Regions from separate parts of the Embleya sp. NPDC005575 genome, predicted to be linked through region 1. Evidence: predicted binding sites of a transcription regulator. Region 1 holds the regulator's gene; the other holds the start of a gene.
What was found. Region 1 encodes HrcA, which represses chaperone genes, less so after heat shock. Its sites were predicted from a motif close to TTNGCACTCNGNNNNNCNGAGTGCNAA; they were not measured.

Region 1 (7,995 bases):
GGAGAGCCGGCGCGCCTCCAGCGTGAACGGCCCGGCGGGCAGTTCGACGTGCTCTCCCGCCAGCGGGTGCTCGATCAGCTCGGCGGTCTCGTGGAAGGCGGTCGCGTGGTGCAGTCGGTCGAACCACCGCTGTCCGCTCGCCGGGTAGTGCGCGGTCACCGGGTGCGGGACCCGGTCCAGCGACATCCGTTGGATCACGCCGGGGAGGCCGAGGCAGTGGTCACCGTGGAAGTGCGTGACGCAGATCCTGGTGATGTCGTGCGCGGCCACCCCGGCGTGCAACATCTGCCGCTGGGTGCCCTCCCCGGGGTCGAACAGCAACCCTTCGCCGTCCCAACGCAGCAGGTAGCCGTTGTGGTTGCGCTGCCGCGTCGGGGCCTGGCTCGCGGTGCCGAGGACGACGAATTCCCTGGTGGACACTCGACGACTAACCGGGAGGCCAGCTCAGCCCGCGACCGCCGAGCAGGTGCGCGTGCACGTGGAACACGGTCTGGCCGGCGCCGGCGCCGGTGTTGAAAACTATCCGGTAGCCCGCCTCGGAAAGGTCCTCCGCGGCCGCGACAACCGCCGCCTCGGCGAGCAGGACACCTGCCAGTTCGGGCGCCTCGGCGCCCAAGTCGCCCGCGTTGGCGTAGTGCGCGCGAGGGATGACCAGGACGTGCGTGGGCGCCTGCGGGTTGATGTCCCGGAAGGCCACCACGTCCTTGGTCTCGTGGACGATCGTGGCCGGGACGTCGCCGGCGAGGATCTTGCAGAACAGGCAGTCGGCCTGGGGTTCCCCCGCAGCCATGGGTGCCTCCATCGGGTCCGAGTCGATCACGGGCAATCGCCCCCGATCGTAGTCAGGTGTACCGCCCGACGCGTCAGCTCCAGCGGCCGGATCGGGCCAGCAGGACGGACGCGGCCGAGACGCCGGCCGTGGAGGTGCGCAGCACGGTCGGTCCCAGGCGGTACGCGCACGCGCCGGCGGCGGCGAACGCGGCCAGTTCGTCCGGCGACACCCCGCCTTCGGGGCCGACCACCAGGACCAGGTCGCCCTCGGTCGGCGTGGCGGCGGTCGCGATCGGCGCGTCGGCCGACTCGTGCAGGACGCCCGCGAACGCGGCGTCGCCGAGCAGTGCGGCGACCTGACGTGTACTCATCTGCTCGGTGACCTCGGGCAGGTGCAGCCGGCGGGCCTGCTTGCCCGCCTCGCGGGCGGTCGAGCGCCACTTGGCCAGCGCCTTCGCACCGCGCTCGCCCTTCCACTGGGTGATGCAGCGGGCGGCGGCCCAGGGCACGATCACGTCGACGCCGACCTCGGTCATCGTCTCCACGGCGAGTTCGCCGCGGTCGCCCTTGGGCAGTGCCTGGACCACCACGATCCGGGGTGCGGGGGCGGGTTCCTCGGTGCGCGAGTCGACGTCGACGTAGAGCGTGTCCTTGCCCTCGGTGCGGTTGACCGTGCCGTGCACGGCCAGTCCGGCGCCGTCGGCCAGGACGATCGGCTCACCGGCGACGAGGCGGCGCACCGTGACGGCGTGCCGGCCCTCGGCGCCGTCCAGGACGACCTGGCTGCCGTGCCGGATGGCCTCGCCGGGGACGAGGAAGACGGGGGCGCTCAAGCACTTGCCTTTCGGGCGGCGGCCATCTCGTCGACGAGCCGGCTGATCACCTCGGCGGCGGGCTCCTCACGGGCGAGGCGCCAACCCTGACCGGCCCACAGGGCCAAGCCGTCGGCCTGGCCCCGCGCGGCGGCGGCCTTGCGGATCGGCGAGACCAGGTAATGGACGTAGGGGTAGACCCCGGGGGCCTCGGCCTCGTGGCGGGCCACGAAGCCGTTGCGCAGTCCCCTGGCCCAGCGGCCGGAGAACGCGCGGGTGAGCACGCTGCGGTCGAAGGCGGGATCGGCGAGCGCGGCCTTGTGCGCGGCGGGCGCGATGCCTTCCGGGCAGCGCAGGAAGGCGGTGCCCAGTTGGGCTGCGCTCGCGCCGGCGAGCCGCACCGCCTCGATCTGCCGGCCGGTCATCAGGCCGCCGGCGGCGATCAGCGGCAGTTCGGTCTCGGCGGCGATCAGCGTGAGCAAGGTGAGCAGGCCGTACGGGGCGGGGGCGTCGGGGTTGGCGAAGCCGCCCTGGTGGCCGCCGGCCTCGGCGCCCTGCACGCACAGCGCGTGGACCCCGGCGTCGGCGGCGACGCGGGCCTCCTCGGGCGTGGTGACGGTGGCCACGGTCAGCGTGCCGGCGGCCCGCAGCGCGGTGATCGCGTCGGGGTCGGGCAGGCCGAAGGTGAAGCTCACCACCGGGACCGGGTGGGCGAGCAGCAGCGCGAGCTTGGCGTCCCATTCGTCGCGTTCGGAGCCGGGCACGGGCGTGCCCACGAGCCCGCCGTAGTGCGCGGCGGCCCGAGCCAGCGAGGTCGCGTAGCGGCGGGTGAGTTCGTCCTGGGCCCGGGTGGGCGCGGGGTGCGGCATGAAGGCGTTGACCCCGAACGGCGCGTCGCCGATCAGCGCGCGCAGCTCGTCGATCTCGGCGGCCAGCGCGTCGGCCGAGCGATACCCCGCGGCCAGGAAGCCGAGCCCGCCCGCGCGCGTGACCGCCGCCGCGAGGGCGGGGCCGGCCGCACCGGCCATCGGCGCCTGCACGATCGGCAGCGCGGTCAGCCGGGTGGGGTCGGTGGTCGTCGACATCATGCTCCCCGTTTGCTCGAAGACGGCTCGGCTCGCGTCACCCGACCAAGCCTAGGACGTGTCTTCGGCCCGAACTCGCGTCACAGGTCCGCGGTGGATTCGTCCCCGAGCGCCGGACGGGCTGAGATCAGCCCGTCCGGCGCTCGGGGACAGCACGACGCACCCACCGAACACTCGCGCGCGCCGCGCATGGGTTCAGCGGCCGTTGAACGCGTCCTTGAGCCGGGAGAACAGGCCCTGCTGGCCAGGCGTGAACTGGCCGGAGGGCCGTTCCTCGCCGCGCAGCTTGGCGAGCCGCCGCAGCAGCTCCTCCTGCTCGGCGTCGAGCTTGTTCGGCGTCTGCACCTCGACGTGCACGATCAGGTCGCCCCGGCCGCCGCCGCGCAGGTGGGTGATGCCGCGTCCGTGCAGCGGGATCGACTGGCCCGACTGGGTGCCCGGGCGGATGTCGATCTCCTCGGTGCCGTCCAGCGTCTGCAACGGCACCTTGGTGCCCAGCGACGCCGCCGTCATCGGGATGGTGACCGTGCAGTGCAGGTCGTCGCCGCGCCGCTGGAAGGTGGTGTGCGGGACCTCGACGATCTCCACGTACAGGTCACCGGCCGGGCCGCTGCCGGGGCCGACCTCGCCCTCGCCCGCGAGCTGGATCCGGGTGCCGCTGTCCACGCCCGCCGGGATCTTGACGGTGAGCGTGCGCCGCGCGCGGATCCGGCCGTCGCCCGCGCACTCGGGACACGGGTGCGGGACCACAGTGCCGAAGCCCTGACACTGCGGACACGGCCGCGACGTCATGACCTGGCCCAGGAAGGACTTGGTGACCTGGCTGACCTCGCCGCGCCCGCGACACATGTCGCAGGTCTGCGCCGAGGTCCCGGGGGCGGCGCCCTCGCCGTTGCACGTGTTGCACGTGACGGCGGTGTCCACCTGGATCTCCCGGGTGGTGCCGAACGCGGCCTCTTCGAGGGTGATCTCGATCCGGATCATCGCGTCCTGGCCGCGGCGTGTGCGCGAGCGCGGTCCGCGCTGGCTGGCCTGGCCGAAGAACGCGTCCATGATGTCGCTGAAGCCGAAGCCGGCCTGGCCGAAGCCACCGCCCGCGCCGCCCCCGGAGGACAGCGGGTCGCCGCCGAGGTCGTACATCTGTCGCTTCTGCGGGTCCGAGAGGACCTCGTAGGCGTTGTTGATCTCCTTGAACCGGTCTTGCGTCTTCGGGTCCGGATTGACGTCCGGGTGCAGCTCCCGAGCGAGCCGGCGGAAGGCCTTCTTGATTTCCTCCGGGGTGGCGTCCCGCCGCACCCCGAGGACCTCGTAGTAATCGGTAGCCAACTCTACGACTCCGCGAGGATCTGTCCGACGTACCGTGCCACGGCGCGCACCGCTCCCATCGTTCCGGGGTAGTCCATTCGGGTCGGCCCGAGCACCCCGAGCTTCGCCAGCGTTTCCTGCCCACTGCCGTATCCGACGGCGACCACCGAGGTCGCGGCCAGTCCTTCGTGCATGTTCTCGTGTCCGATCCGCACGACCATCCCCGGGTCGGTCGCCTCGCCCAACAGGCGCAGCAGCACGACGTGTTCCTCGAGTGCTTCGAGGACCGGGCGGATCGTGTTCGGGAAGTCCATGCCGAAACGGGTCAGGTTGGCCGTCCCGGCCAGGACGACCTTTTCTTCCTTGTGCTCGACCAGGGTGTCGAGCAGGGTGGCCAGGATGCCCGCCACGATCGGCCGTTCCTCGGCAGTGAACGGCTCGGCGAGATCCTGGACCAACAACGGCACATCGGCGAACCGCTTGCCGGTGATGCGGCTGTTCAGTCGGGCGCGGACGTCGGCGAGCAGGTTCTCGCCGACCGGGCCCGGCGTGTCCATCACCCGCTGCTCGACCCGACCCGTGCTGGTGATCAGCACGAGCATCACGCGTGTGGGCGCGAGGGTGAGCAACTCGACGTGCCGGATCGTCGAGCGGGTCAGCGAGGGGTACTGCACGACGGCGACCTGATGGGTCAGCTGCGCCAGCAGCCGCACCGTCCGGCCCACCACGTCGTCCAGGTCCACCGCGCCGGCCAGGAACGTCTGGATCGCCCGGCGCTCGGCGCCCGACAGCGGTTTGACGCCCGCGAGCCGGTCGACGAACAGCCGGTAGCCCTTGTCCGTGGGCACGCGGCCGGCGCTGGTGTGGGGCTGCGTGATGTAGCCCTCCTCCTCCAGCGCGGCCATGTCGTTGCGAATGGTGGCCGGGGAGACCCCGAGGTTGTGTCGGTCCGCGAGCGCCTTGGAGCCCACCGGCTCCTGGGTCGCCACATAGTCCTGCACGATGGCACGCAGCACGTCCTGCTTGCGATCGTCGAGCATGGTGCGCACCTCCCTGACCCGTTCTTCCGCCCGTTGCCGTGTCCCGTCGGCGGCGGTTCGTCCCACTGGTTGGCACTCCGTCCCGCCGAGTGCCAGTGTACGGGTCACCCGATCCGGACCGTACCCCTGCGTCCGTGCCAAGGTTGACGCATGCTACGCGCCGAACAGCCGAAACACGCCACCTGGGAGCCGATCGCACCGGGCGTCCTGCGCCGCCGGCTGCCCGGCTTGGAACTGAATGTGGCGGTCGTCACGGGCCGCGACGGGATCCTGCTCGTGGACACCGGTTCCCACGACCACGAAGCCGCCGACCTGCTCGCCTCACTGGCCCGCGAGCTGCCCTCGCACGGATTGCCCGACCGGGTGGTCGCGGTGGTGAACACGCACGGTCACTTCGACCACTGCTACGGCAACGCCGAGGTGCTGCGTGCCTTCCCCGACGCGGAGATCTGGGGCCACGCGGATCTGCCGGACTATCTCGCGCGGTACGCCGACGCCGGTCGCGCGAGCGGCATCTCGCACGGCTTCGACCCGGAGCTGATGAACGCCGCGCGGATCGTGCCGCCGACCCGTCGGGTGGTCCGCGAGCAGCCGGTGACCGTGGACCTGGGCGGGCGCGAGGTGGTGCTGTACGCGCCGGGTCGCGGACACACCGACCACGACGTGGTCGTGCACGTGCCCGACTGCGGTGTGCTGATCGCGGGCGACATGGTGGAGGAGAGCGGGCCGCCGGTGTTCGGCTCGGACGCCTTCGCCGCCGAGTGGAGCGATTCGCTGGCCCGGGTGCGGGCACTGGACGCGAGTGTCTGGCTGCCCGGTCACGGCGCGGTGGTGGACGAGGAGTTCGTGATCCGGCAGCACCACTGGCTGGCCGAGGTCGCCGCCGGGCGCGTCGTACCGGACTGACGTACCGTCACCCGGCTAGCGTCACCTCCATGCGCAGCTATGGACCCGAGTCGCTGATCCCGGGATGGAAGAAGGACAAGCCCGTCCCCGAGGTCGAGGCCGAACGCGATCTGGTGGTGGAGGAGGTGTCCACCGGCTTCTGCGGCGCGGTGGTCCGGGTGGAGAAAACCCCCGAGGGGTTCACCGTCACGCTGGAGGATCGGCACGGCCGGCTCCGGGTCTTCCCGCTGGATCCGCGCGGGTTCTCCATCGACGGCGAGGTCGTCACCCTGGTCCGCCCGCGTACGCCGGGACCCGCGCGCACGCCCGGGCGGACCGCGTCGGGTTCGGTGGCGGTCCGAGGCGCTCGGGCCAGGGTGGCGCGGGCCGGCCGGATCTATGTGGAGGGTCGACACGACGCCGAATTGGTCGAGCGGGTGTGGGGCGACGACCTGCGGATCGAGGGCGTGGTCGTGGAGTATCTGGAAGGCGTCGACGATCTTCCCGCGGTGGTGCGCGAGTTCGCGCCGGGCCCGGGTCGGCGGCTGGGCGTGCTGGTGGACCACTTGGTGCCCGGCGCGAAGGAGAGCCGGATCGCGGCGCAGGTGACCGGCGATCACGTGCTCGTGGTGGGACACCCCTATATCGACGTGTGGCAGGCGGTCCGGCCGGCGTCGCTGGGCATCGCGGCGTGGCCGGACGTACCGCGCGAAGTGCCGTGGAAGGAAGGGGTCTGCGCGGCGCTCGGCTGGCCGGTGGACCCGCCGAACGCGTGGCGTCGGATCCTCGCGGCGGTGGATTCCTACCGCGACCTGGAGCCTGCGCTGCTGGGAAAGGTGGAGGAACTGATCGATTTCGTGACAGCGCCGTCCGAGATGTGAGACGCGGGTGGGTTGTTCGTTGACCACCGCCGCAGCCGGCTGCAACTCTCCATTTCGTGAACCACCGTGACGTCAGCCTCGTGACGCGCCGCCACGTCGACCTTCGTCGACAGGCGAGCGCGATCTGTGCCGTCCGGCCCGTCCGCTGACCGGAGTTCCACACTCCCGGTAGGACCACCCCCGAACCGCGCGTGACCCACACGATCGGTGCGCCCGTGCGCGCCTGATCCCGCTCCGCGCCGCGCTCACCCTTTCGACCGACCACCGTCGCACCCGACCGTGTACGGCCGACCCTGCCCGGGTCCGCCTGCGGTCTCTCTCGCCACGTCCCCATGCCGCTCGCGTGCGATCCGGTCGCGATTCGGCATGCGCGCACGCCTGCCTTCCAGGAGCCCGAATGTCTGTTTCACCCGCCTTCGCCGACACGTTGAGCCGCCGCCGGCTCGTCCAGGGAATCGGCGCGGGTGCCGCCCTGCTCGGCCTCGCCGGATGCCGCTCGGCAGTGGATCAGGACAAGGCGGTGCCGGCCGGGGCCCAGGACAGACCCAGGCGCGGCGGCACGCTCAAGGTCGCCACCCTCGCCGACCTGACTCCCGCCCTGCTGTTCACCCAGGGTTCGATCTTCAGCATCCATCGGCTGGTCTTCAACACCCTGACCCACTACGCCCCCGGCGGGCTCGATCCACAACCCGAATTGGCCACCGCCTGGCAGATCGCGCCCGACGGCAAGGCGATCACGCTGACCCTGCGCGAGGACGTCACCTTCCACAACGGTCGCCCGTTCACCGCCGAGGACGTGGTGTTCGCGGTGCGGAACCTGCAGAACCCGCAGCGCAGCGCCCAGTTGCGGGCCACCGCGCTGGCGATCACCGGCTTCGACATCGCCTCGCCGCATCGCATCACGCTCGAACTCGCCCATCCCGTGGCGAACATCTTCGACCTGTTCGAGTTCATGGTGATCTCCGCCAAGGAATCGGTCGAGGACGCGGTGCTCGGCAGGAACGTGGTCGGCACCGGCCCGTTCGTGTGGAAGAACTGGACCCCGGGCACCTCGCTGGTCCTGGAACGCAACGCCAAGTACTGGGTGCCCGAACGGCCCTACCTGGACGCGGTGGAGATCCGGGTGGTCCCGCAGCCGGACGCGCTGATCGCCACGCTGCGCAGCGGTCAGAGCCACCTCGCCGCCGGCCTCGGCGGGCGCGACATCGTGCCGCTG
Region 2 (7,995 bases), on a different contig from region 1:
GCTGTCTGGGCGAGGCACGGTTCGCGCTGGGCGTGGATCCGGCGCTGGAGCGCGCGGCGCTGCCGAGTCGGCTGGACGTGGAGTCGTTCGAGCGCTCGCGGGCCGATCCTCGGGTGCGGGGGGTGCTGGCCCAGTGGTCGGCCTGCATGCGCGCGAAGGGGTTCGACTACCCCGACCCGTTGGCGGCCGGCGGCGATCCGGCCTGGGACACGCCCGCGCCGAGCGCGCGCGAGATCGCCGCGGCGAGCGCGACGGTGGCCTGCAAGGCGGAGCACAACGTGGCGGGCACCTGGTACGCGGTCGACGTCGCCTACCAGCGGCAGGCGATCGAGCGTGAGGCGGCGGCGCTGACGCGGGTGCGGGCGAACGAGGAGGAATCCGCGCGCCGGGTCGCGGCGGTCCTGAGCGGCTGAGCGGGCGGCCGGCACCGGGCCGACGCCATCCGGCGGATGGCGCGAAACCGACGCTCAGCGCCCGACCAGGCGGGTCCGCGCACGGTACTCGGGCACCGTCGCCATCGGCGGCCGCTCCCGGGCCGCGACGTCGTGCGTGCGCAGCCGGAAGCCCTGCTCGTCCCGCTCGAACTGGGTCAGTGCGGTGCTGAGCTCGATTGGGTGCGCGCCCGTGGGGCCGCGGCGCAGCCGGCGCTCGACGGCCTGGAGTATCTCCGCCGCCATCCGGCCGAGTCCGGCCTCGTCCTGGTGGCTGTGCCGGCGCACGCCCACGTCCACCTGGGCCATCGCGTCCAGGCCGACCAGGCGCAGGGTGTCCACGAGCATCGCGGTCTCGATGCCGTAGCCGCACGGGAAGGGCAACTGTTCCAGGAGCGAGCGCCGGGCCGCGTACTCGCCGCCCAGCGGCTGGACGAAACCGGCCAGCTCGGGCCAGTGCAGGTTGAGCAGCGGGCGCGCGACCAGCTCGGTGACCCGGCCACCGCCCGCGGGCACGATCGTGTCGCCGATCTCCAGCGGCCGGTCGTACATGGCCTTGACCAGTTGCACCGAGGGGTCGGTGAGCAGCGGGCCCAGGATGCCGGTGACGAAGTCCGCCGAGAAGTCCTTCAGGTCGGCGTCCACGAACGCCACGATGTCGCCGTCGGTGACCAGGAGTGAGCGCCACAACACCTCGCCCTTGCCGCGCACGGTAGCCAGCGCGGGCAGGATGTCGTCGCGGTGCACGACCCGTGCGCCCGCGTCGGCGGCGACCTTGCCGGTGTCGTCGGTGGATCCGGAGTCGACGACCACGAGCTCGTCCACCAGCGGCGCGCGCTCGATCAGCTCGGTCCGGATCACCTTGACGATGTCCCCGACGGTCGCCGCCTCGTTCAGCGCGGGCAGGACGACGCTGACCCGGGTGTCGCGTTTGGCGTCAAGAAGCGTGTCGACGGGCCAGTCCGCGGCGACGGAGGACCGTCGTCGAAGCCAGGCGCTCACCTCGGGCTGCACGTTCGAAATCCCCTGTCGTCGCCGGTGTTCCGGCCTCGGTCGCGGCCACCCTTTATCGTCTCGCGAGGTGGACCGGATGATCGACGCGGCACCGGTTCGGTTACAGTCGTCGTCACCGGTTACGACGATCGCACGTCGGGCCGGACAAACGCGGACCGGCCACCCGGCGAAGGGTGTGTCCACCGCCATAGCAGCTCATCCAGAGGGGCAGAGGGAACGGCCCGTTGAAGCCCCGGCAACCATCCGATCGTCATTCCTCGTGACGCGCTTTCGGCGCGAGCGAGCACCGGCGGGTCGGACAGGTGCCAAGTCCGGCCCGTGGGACCCCACGGGTAAAGATGAGGACAGAAAGGCCCTCGCCATGGCGACACCCACCGCCACCCGCTCCACCGACGCCACCTCCGCCTCCTTCGGTCCGGCCGCCGCGCTGTCGTGTCGCGAGTGCGGCGAACGCACCGAACTCGGCCCGAAGTACGCTTGCGAGTCCTGTTTCGGCCCGCTCGAGGTCGCCTACGACTTCGGCACCGTCACGCGGGAGCAGATCGAGGCCGGCCCGCAGAACATCTGGCGGTACGCGCCGCTCCTGCCGGTCGCCGCGGACGTCGCGTCCCGGCCCAACCTGAACCCCGGATTCACCAAGCTCGTCCGTACCGAGAACCTGGGCCGTGCGCTGGGCATTCGAAACCTGCACGTCAAGGACGACTCGGGCAACCCGACGCACTCCTTCAAGGACCGCGTGGTCGCGATCGCCGTCGAGGCCGCACGCACCTTCGGCTTCACCACCCTCTCCTGCTCCTCCACCGGCAACCTGGCCGGCGCGGTGGGCGCCGCCGCCGCTCGGGCGGGCCTGCGCAGCTGCGTGTTCATCCCGGCCGACCTGGAAGCCGGCAAGGTCGTCACGGCGGCCGTCTACGGCGGCGAGCTGGTCGCCATCGAGGGCACCTACGACGAGGTCAACCGGTTCTGCTCGGAGCTGATCGGCGACCCGGCCGGCGAGGACTGGGGCTTCGTCAACGTCAACCTGCGGCCGTACTACGGCGAGGGTTCCAAGACGCTCGCCTACGAGATCGCCGAACAGCTCGGCTGGCGACTGCCGGAGCAGATCGTCATTCCGATCGCGTCCGGTTCGCAGCTGACCAAGATCGACAAGGGATTCCGCGAGCTGATCGCACTCGGCCTGGTCGAGGACGCGCCGTACAAGATCTTCGGCGCGCAGGCCACCGGGTGCTCCCCGGTGGCCGCCGCGTGGAAGGCCGGCCACGACGTGATCCGTCCGGTGCGCCCGGACACGATCGCCAAGTCGCTCGCGATCGGCAACCCGGCCGACGGCCCCTATGTGCTGGACGTGTGCAAGCGCACCGGCGGCGCGGTGGAGGACGTGACCGACGCCGAGGTGGTCGAGGCGATGAAGCTGCTGGCCCGTACCGAGGGCATCTTCGGCGAGACCGCCGGCGGCGTGACCGTCGGCTGCCTGCGCAAGCTGCTCGCGTCCGGCGCGCTGGACCCGGACGCCGAGACGGTCGTGCTCAACACGGGCGACGGCCTCAAGACGTTGGACGCGGTCACGCCGACCACCGGCGCCACCGCGACCATTCGACCCACTCTGGATTCCTTCCGAAAGGCCGGCCTGGCATGAGCGTCTCCGTTCGCATCCCGACGATCCTGCGCACCTACACGGGCGGGGCGGCCGAGGTGTCCGTCGAGGGGGCGACCCTCGCCGAGGTCCTGGATGCCTTGGAAAAGGACCACACCGGAATTCGCGCGCGCATCCTCGACGACGAGGGCAAGCTGCGTCGCTTTGTGAATCTGTACGTGGACGACGAGGATGTGCGCTTCGCGGACGGTCTCGCCACGGCCACCCCCGACAAGGGAACCGTTTCGATCATCCCGGCGGTCGCCGGCGGTTGCTGACGCGATAGGCCGACGGTCCCGATCTTCATCGACCGGGACCCGAAACGGAACCGAGAAATCCGCTGCCCGACAGCCCGGGCAGCGGATTTCTTCGTCACCACGGCGTTGGTGGGTTACACGTGTTTAACCGGGTCCATTTCCCGACTTTGACGGCGACGCGTCGGTAAACCCGTGGTCGGGATCACATCCGTTATGTGTGAAAAGTCGCCTTCCTGGCGGATTGAAATACAGCTTTCCTGGCGACTCGCGAAGAATGCGAACTTTATTCACTCGGGAATTCTCGTCCGATTGACCTGTTGCTCCGGGCATCCGTCCGGATACATTCAGCCGCGGTCGTAGCGGAAGGCCGGGTCCTTCTGGATACGAACCCGGAGCTGCGGCGTGCAGTATCCGTGAAAGGGCCAGTAACAGGGGAGTTAGGAATGGCTCAGGGCGCCGTCAAGTGGTTCAACGCGGAGAAGGGGTACGGCTTCATCGCGGTCGACGGTGGTGCGGACGTTTTCGTCCACTACAGCGCGATCCAGATGGACGGGTACCGGACGCTCGAGGAGGGGCAGCGAGTCGAGTTCGAGATCTCGCAGGGGCAGAAGGGGCCGCAGGCCGACATGGTCCGCGTCACCGCCTGAACCAGGGGGCAATCCGCTCCTCTGCTTGAAACGGTCCACACCACGGACTGCACGACACACCGCAACACACATCATGTCCGATCCCCCGACCCCTGCCGATCCCTCGTCGGATCGTCGGATCGGGTTCGATCGGTGACCGGGGCCCGGCCTTCCCGCCATGCGGGGGCCGGGCCCCGGTCGTTGTGCGTCCGGGGCCTCGTGCGGCCGATCACGGTCGGTCGGGCCCGTCGACGCCCCCCGCCGCGTGCGACACGCGCGGGTGTGCGCACGGACGGGTCGGGACCCGCCGTTGCGCTTGCACTCGGCATGGCCGAGTGCTAATCATTGGCGTTAGCACTCTGGATGTGAGAGTGACAGAAACGGACCGAGCCGGTGAGGCTCGACGCCCGTGAGGGAGGGATCCTCGCGGTGGTCGAGTCGTCCGTCGCGGGCGCCAGTGCGGTCCGGCACTCACCCCCGTTCTGGGAGGACTTCACCACATGGCCAAGATCATCGCGTTCAACGAGGAAGCGCGCCGCGGCCTCGAGCGCGGGATGAACCAGCTCGCCGACGCCGTCAAGGTCACGCTGGGCCCCAAGGGCCGCAACGTCGTGCTCGAGAAGAAGTGGGGTGCGCCCACCATCACCAACGATGGTGTGAGCATCGCCAAGGAGATCGAGCTCGAGGACCCGTACGAAAAGATCGGTGCCGAGCTGGTCAAGGAGGTCGCGAAGAAGACGGACGACGTCGCCGGTGACGGTACGACGACCGCGACCGTCCTCGCCCAGGCGCTCGTACGCGAGGGCCTGCGCAACGTGGCCGCCGGCGCGAACCCGATGGCCCTCAAGCGTGGCATCGAGAAGGCCGTCGAGGCCGTCTCCGAGCAGCTGCTCGCGCTCGCCAAGGACGTCGAGACGAAGGAGCAGATCGCCTCCACCGCCTCGATCTCCGCCGCTGACCCCCTGATCGGCGAGATGATCGCCGAGGCCATGGACAAGGTCGGCAAGGAAGGCGTCATCACCGTCGAGGAGAGCAACACCTTCGGTCTCGAGCTCGAGCTCACCGAGGGCATGCGCTTCGACAAGGGCTACATCTCGCCGTACTTCGCGACCGACATGGAGCGCATGGAGGCCGTCCTCGAAGACGCCTACGTGCTCATCGTCAACTCGAAGATCACCTCGGTGAAGGACCTCCTCCCGCTGCTGGAGAAGGTCATGCAGTCGGGCAAGCCGCTCATGATCATCTCCGAGGACGTCGAGGGCGAGGCCCTGGCCACGCTCGTCGTCAACAAGATCCGCGGCACCTTCAAGTCCGTCGCCGTCAAGGCTCCGGGCTTCGGCGACCGTCGCAAGGCCATGCTCGGCGACATCGCCATCCTCACCGGTGGCCAGGTCATCTCCGAGGAGGTCGGCCTCAAGCTCGACACCGCGGGTCTCGAACTCCTCGGCCGCGCCCGCAAGGTCGTCGTCACCAAGGACGAGACCACCATCGTCGACGGCGCCGGTGACTCGGACCAGGTCGCGGGTCGGGTCAACCAGATCCGCGCCGAGATCGAGAACTCCGACTCGGACTACGACCGCGAGAAGCTCCAGGAGCGCCTCGCGAAGCTGGCCGGCGGCGTGGCCGTGATCAAGGCCGGTGCCGCGACCGAGGTCGAGCTCAAGGAGCGCAAGCACCGCATCGAGGACGCGGTGCGCAACGCGAAGGCCGCCGTCGAGGAGGGCATCGTCGCCGGTGGTGGCGTGGCCCTGCTCCAGGCGTCCACCATCGCGTTCGACAAGCTCGAGCTGGACGGCGACGAGGCCACCGGCGCGAGCATCGTGCGCCTGGCCGTCGAGGCCCCGCTCAAGCAGATCGCGGTCAACGCCGGCCTCGAGGGCGGCGTGGTTGTGGAGAAGGTGCGCAACCTGACCCCGGGTCACGGCCTCAACGCCGCGACCGGCGAGTACGTGGACCTCATCGCCGAGGGCATCATCGACCCGGCGAAGGTCACCCGTTCCGCGCTGCAGAACGCCGCGTCGATCGCCGCGCTGTTCCTGACCACCGAGGCTGTCATCGCCGACAAGCCGGAGAAGAACCCGGCCCCGGCCGGCGGCGCTCCGGACATGGGCGGCATGGACTTCTGATCCGCTGAGGATCGGTCGACCTGACGCACGGTCAGTGGTTTGAGCGAGAGGCGGTCCCCTTCGGGGGGCCGCCTCTTTCGCGTCGTAACCAGGGCCTTCCGGCGCTGTTCGAAACGTTCGCGGATGAACTCCATTGGCAACTGCGTCGGGCCGCTCCCGTTGGATGCGGTGCGTTTCAGCATCTCGGTGTGGAGCGGCGGATCGGTCGTCATCCCCGAGCCGTTCGGGATCGAGCTGGACACCTCGGGTTTGCCGCCGAGGTGATATTCGCCGGCATCGGCGGCCGCTCGCTCGTAGGCTCGTAACGCGACTCCGGGAACTACGCGTTCCTTCCGTCTTGGTGTACAAACACTTTCGAAGTGTTTGGGGTTCGAATCCCTGTCCGGGACCCGTGACCTGCCCGGAGTCGCATGCCATTGCACCCGGGGAACTGCGCGTTCGTACAGAGCCGTTTCCCAAGGGTTGGAAGCGGTCCCACGGCTCGTCCAGGGACCCACACCGGACCCGCGACATGCCCCGGGTGCCCACGGGGGAGCCTTTCGATGACCGAGATCACGCGCGCCCTGAGCGCCGAAAACCCGGCCCGCGCCGAGGCCGCCGCCACCGTCGTCCGCTTTCTGGACGTCGCCGTGGCCGCGACCGGGCGGGCCTCCTTCTACAACACCCGCGACGAGCAGCTCGCGCTGGAACGGGACGCCCACCGCGCGATGGCCGCGCTGGATCGTCGGCTGTACGCGGGTCTCGTGTGCTCCCCTGGAGCCACCGACCGCAGTCGACAGCTCGGCGTGCTCCAGCTGCTCGATACGCCCGCACACGAGGACGACGGCACCGCCGTGTACAACGCGGTCGCCACGCTGACCGTGCCGCGCCGGCTCAAGCTGTTCGGCCTGCTGGCCGAGCGGCGGGTGAACAACGCTCGGGTACGCCGGCTGATCCTGCGCACCGTGCTCGGCTCCGGCTCGCTGGAGCTGTGGTCGGTGCGCTACCGGGACAAGCTCGCCGGCGCGCTGCGGCACGCGTGGGGCCTGCGGCTGAGCGGCATCCTGCGCTCGATCCTGACCAAGCGGCTCGGCGGCGCGGAACTCGATCCGAAGGAACGACGCATCCTGGCCCGCGAGATCGACCGCTGGGCGGCCGATCCGGCCCTCGCGCACGAGTGCGTCGCGTTCGTGCTCGGCGCCGACGGCCCGTACACGCTGCCGCTGCCGCTCGCGTATCGGGCCGCCCGCACCGACCTGGCCGCGGGCGCCGCGCTGCCGTACGAGACGCTCGAAGGGCTGCGCGGCCGGTTCCACCCGGACGAGAAGCCCGCACGCGCGCTGGAGCTGACCGCCGATCGACTGACCGTCGGACAGCGGCTGGCCGGGCAGCGGCAGGCCGAGCGCGCGGGCGTAGCGGTCGAGGTCGACCTCGACCGCTACGACGCGGTCCGGCTGTACCTGTACGCGTACGCCACCGGAATGACCGACGACGTCGCTGCGGCGCTGGATCGGCGGGCCGCCGCCGGTGCGGCCGGGCTCGACCTGGCCGGCCGCCGGATCGCCCTGGTGCTGGACGGGTCCGCCTCGATGCGCGGCGGTACCGATCAGCCGCTGCGACCGATCGCGACCGTGCTCGCGCTGCGCGACGCGTTGCGGGCGGCGGCCGGGCAGTGCCACGAGGTGTGGATCGGCGGCGTCCCGGACGGCCGGCTCGTGCGGCCCGCCGGGGCGACCGCGGCGGCCGAGGGCCTGGTCGCCGCGCTGCGCACCGGGCCCGAGCTGATCGTGGTGATCGGCGACGGCTACGAGAACGCGCCCGCCGGGCGGTTCGCGCAGGTGCTCGACGCGGCCCGCACGCTCGGCATCGCGGTGCCCGTGGTCCAGCTCTCGCCCGTGCTCGCGGCCGAGGCGGCCGGCCTGCGCGGCT

Region 2: the regulator HrcA is predicted to act here: its motif matches at 4,277-4,303, upstream of groL (chaperonin GroEL).

Annotation. Positions count from the first base shown of each region.
Region 1 is NZ_JBEXCV010000011.1:11,277-19,271, reverse strand. It holds gene ABZS54_RS05850 (ribonuclease Z) at 1-420, opposite strand, end outside; gene ABZS54_RS05845 (histidine triad nucleotide-binding protein) at 428-790, opposite strand; gene ABZS54_RS05840 (16S rRNA (uracil(1498)-N(3))-methyltransferase) at 864-1,604, opposite strand; gene ABZS54_RS05835 (nitronate monooxygenase) at 1,601-2,668, opposite strand; gene dnaJ (molecular chaperone DnaJ) at 2,864-3,994, opposite strand; gene hrcA (heat-inducible transcriptional repressor HrcA) at 3,997-5,013, opposite strand; gene ABZS54_RS05820 (MBL fold metallo-hydrolase) at 5,164-5,919, shown strand; gene ABZS54_RS05815 (DUF3097 domain-containing protein) at 5,949-6,779, shown strand; gene ABZS54_RS05810 (putative leader peptide) at 6,836-6,928, shown strand; gene ABZS54_RS05805 (ABC transporter substrate-binding protein) at 7,177-7,995, shown strand, end outside.
Region 2 is NZ_JBEXCV010000022.1:73,205-81,199, reverse strand. It holds partial or broken gene ABZS54_RS10760 (hypothetical protein) at 1-413, shown strand, start outside; gene ABZS54_RS10755 (glucosyl-3-phosphoglycerate synthase) at 468-1,445, opposite strand; SAM riboswitch class I at 1,638-1,790, shown strand; gene thrC (threonine synthase) at 1,807-3,081, shown strand; gene ABZS54_RS10745 (MoaD/ThiS family protein) at 3,078-3,356, shown strand; gene ABZS54_RS10740 (cold-shock protein) at 3,779-3,982, shown strand; gene groL (chaperonin GroEL) at 4,462-6,087, shown strand; gene ABZS54_RS10730 (hypothetical protein) at 6,211-6,351, shown strand; gene ABZS54_RS10725 (hypothetical protein) at 6,630-7,995, shown strand, end outside.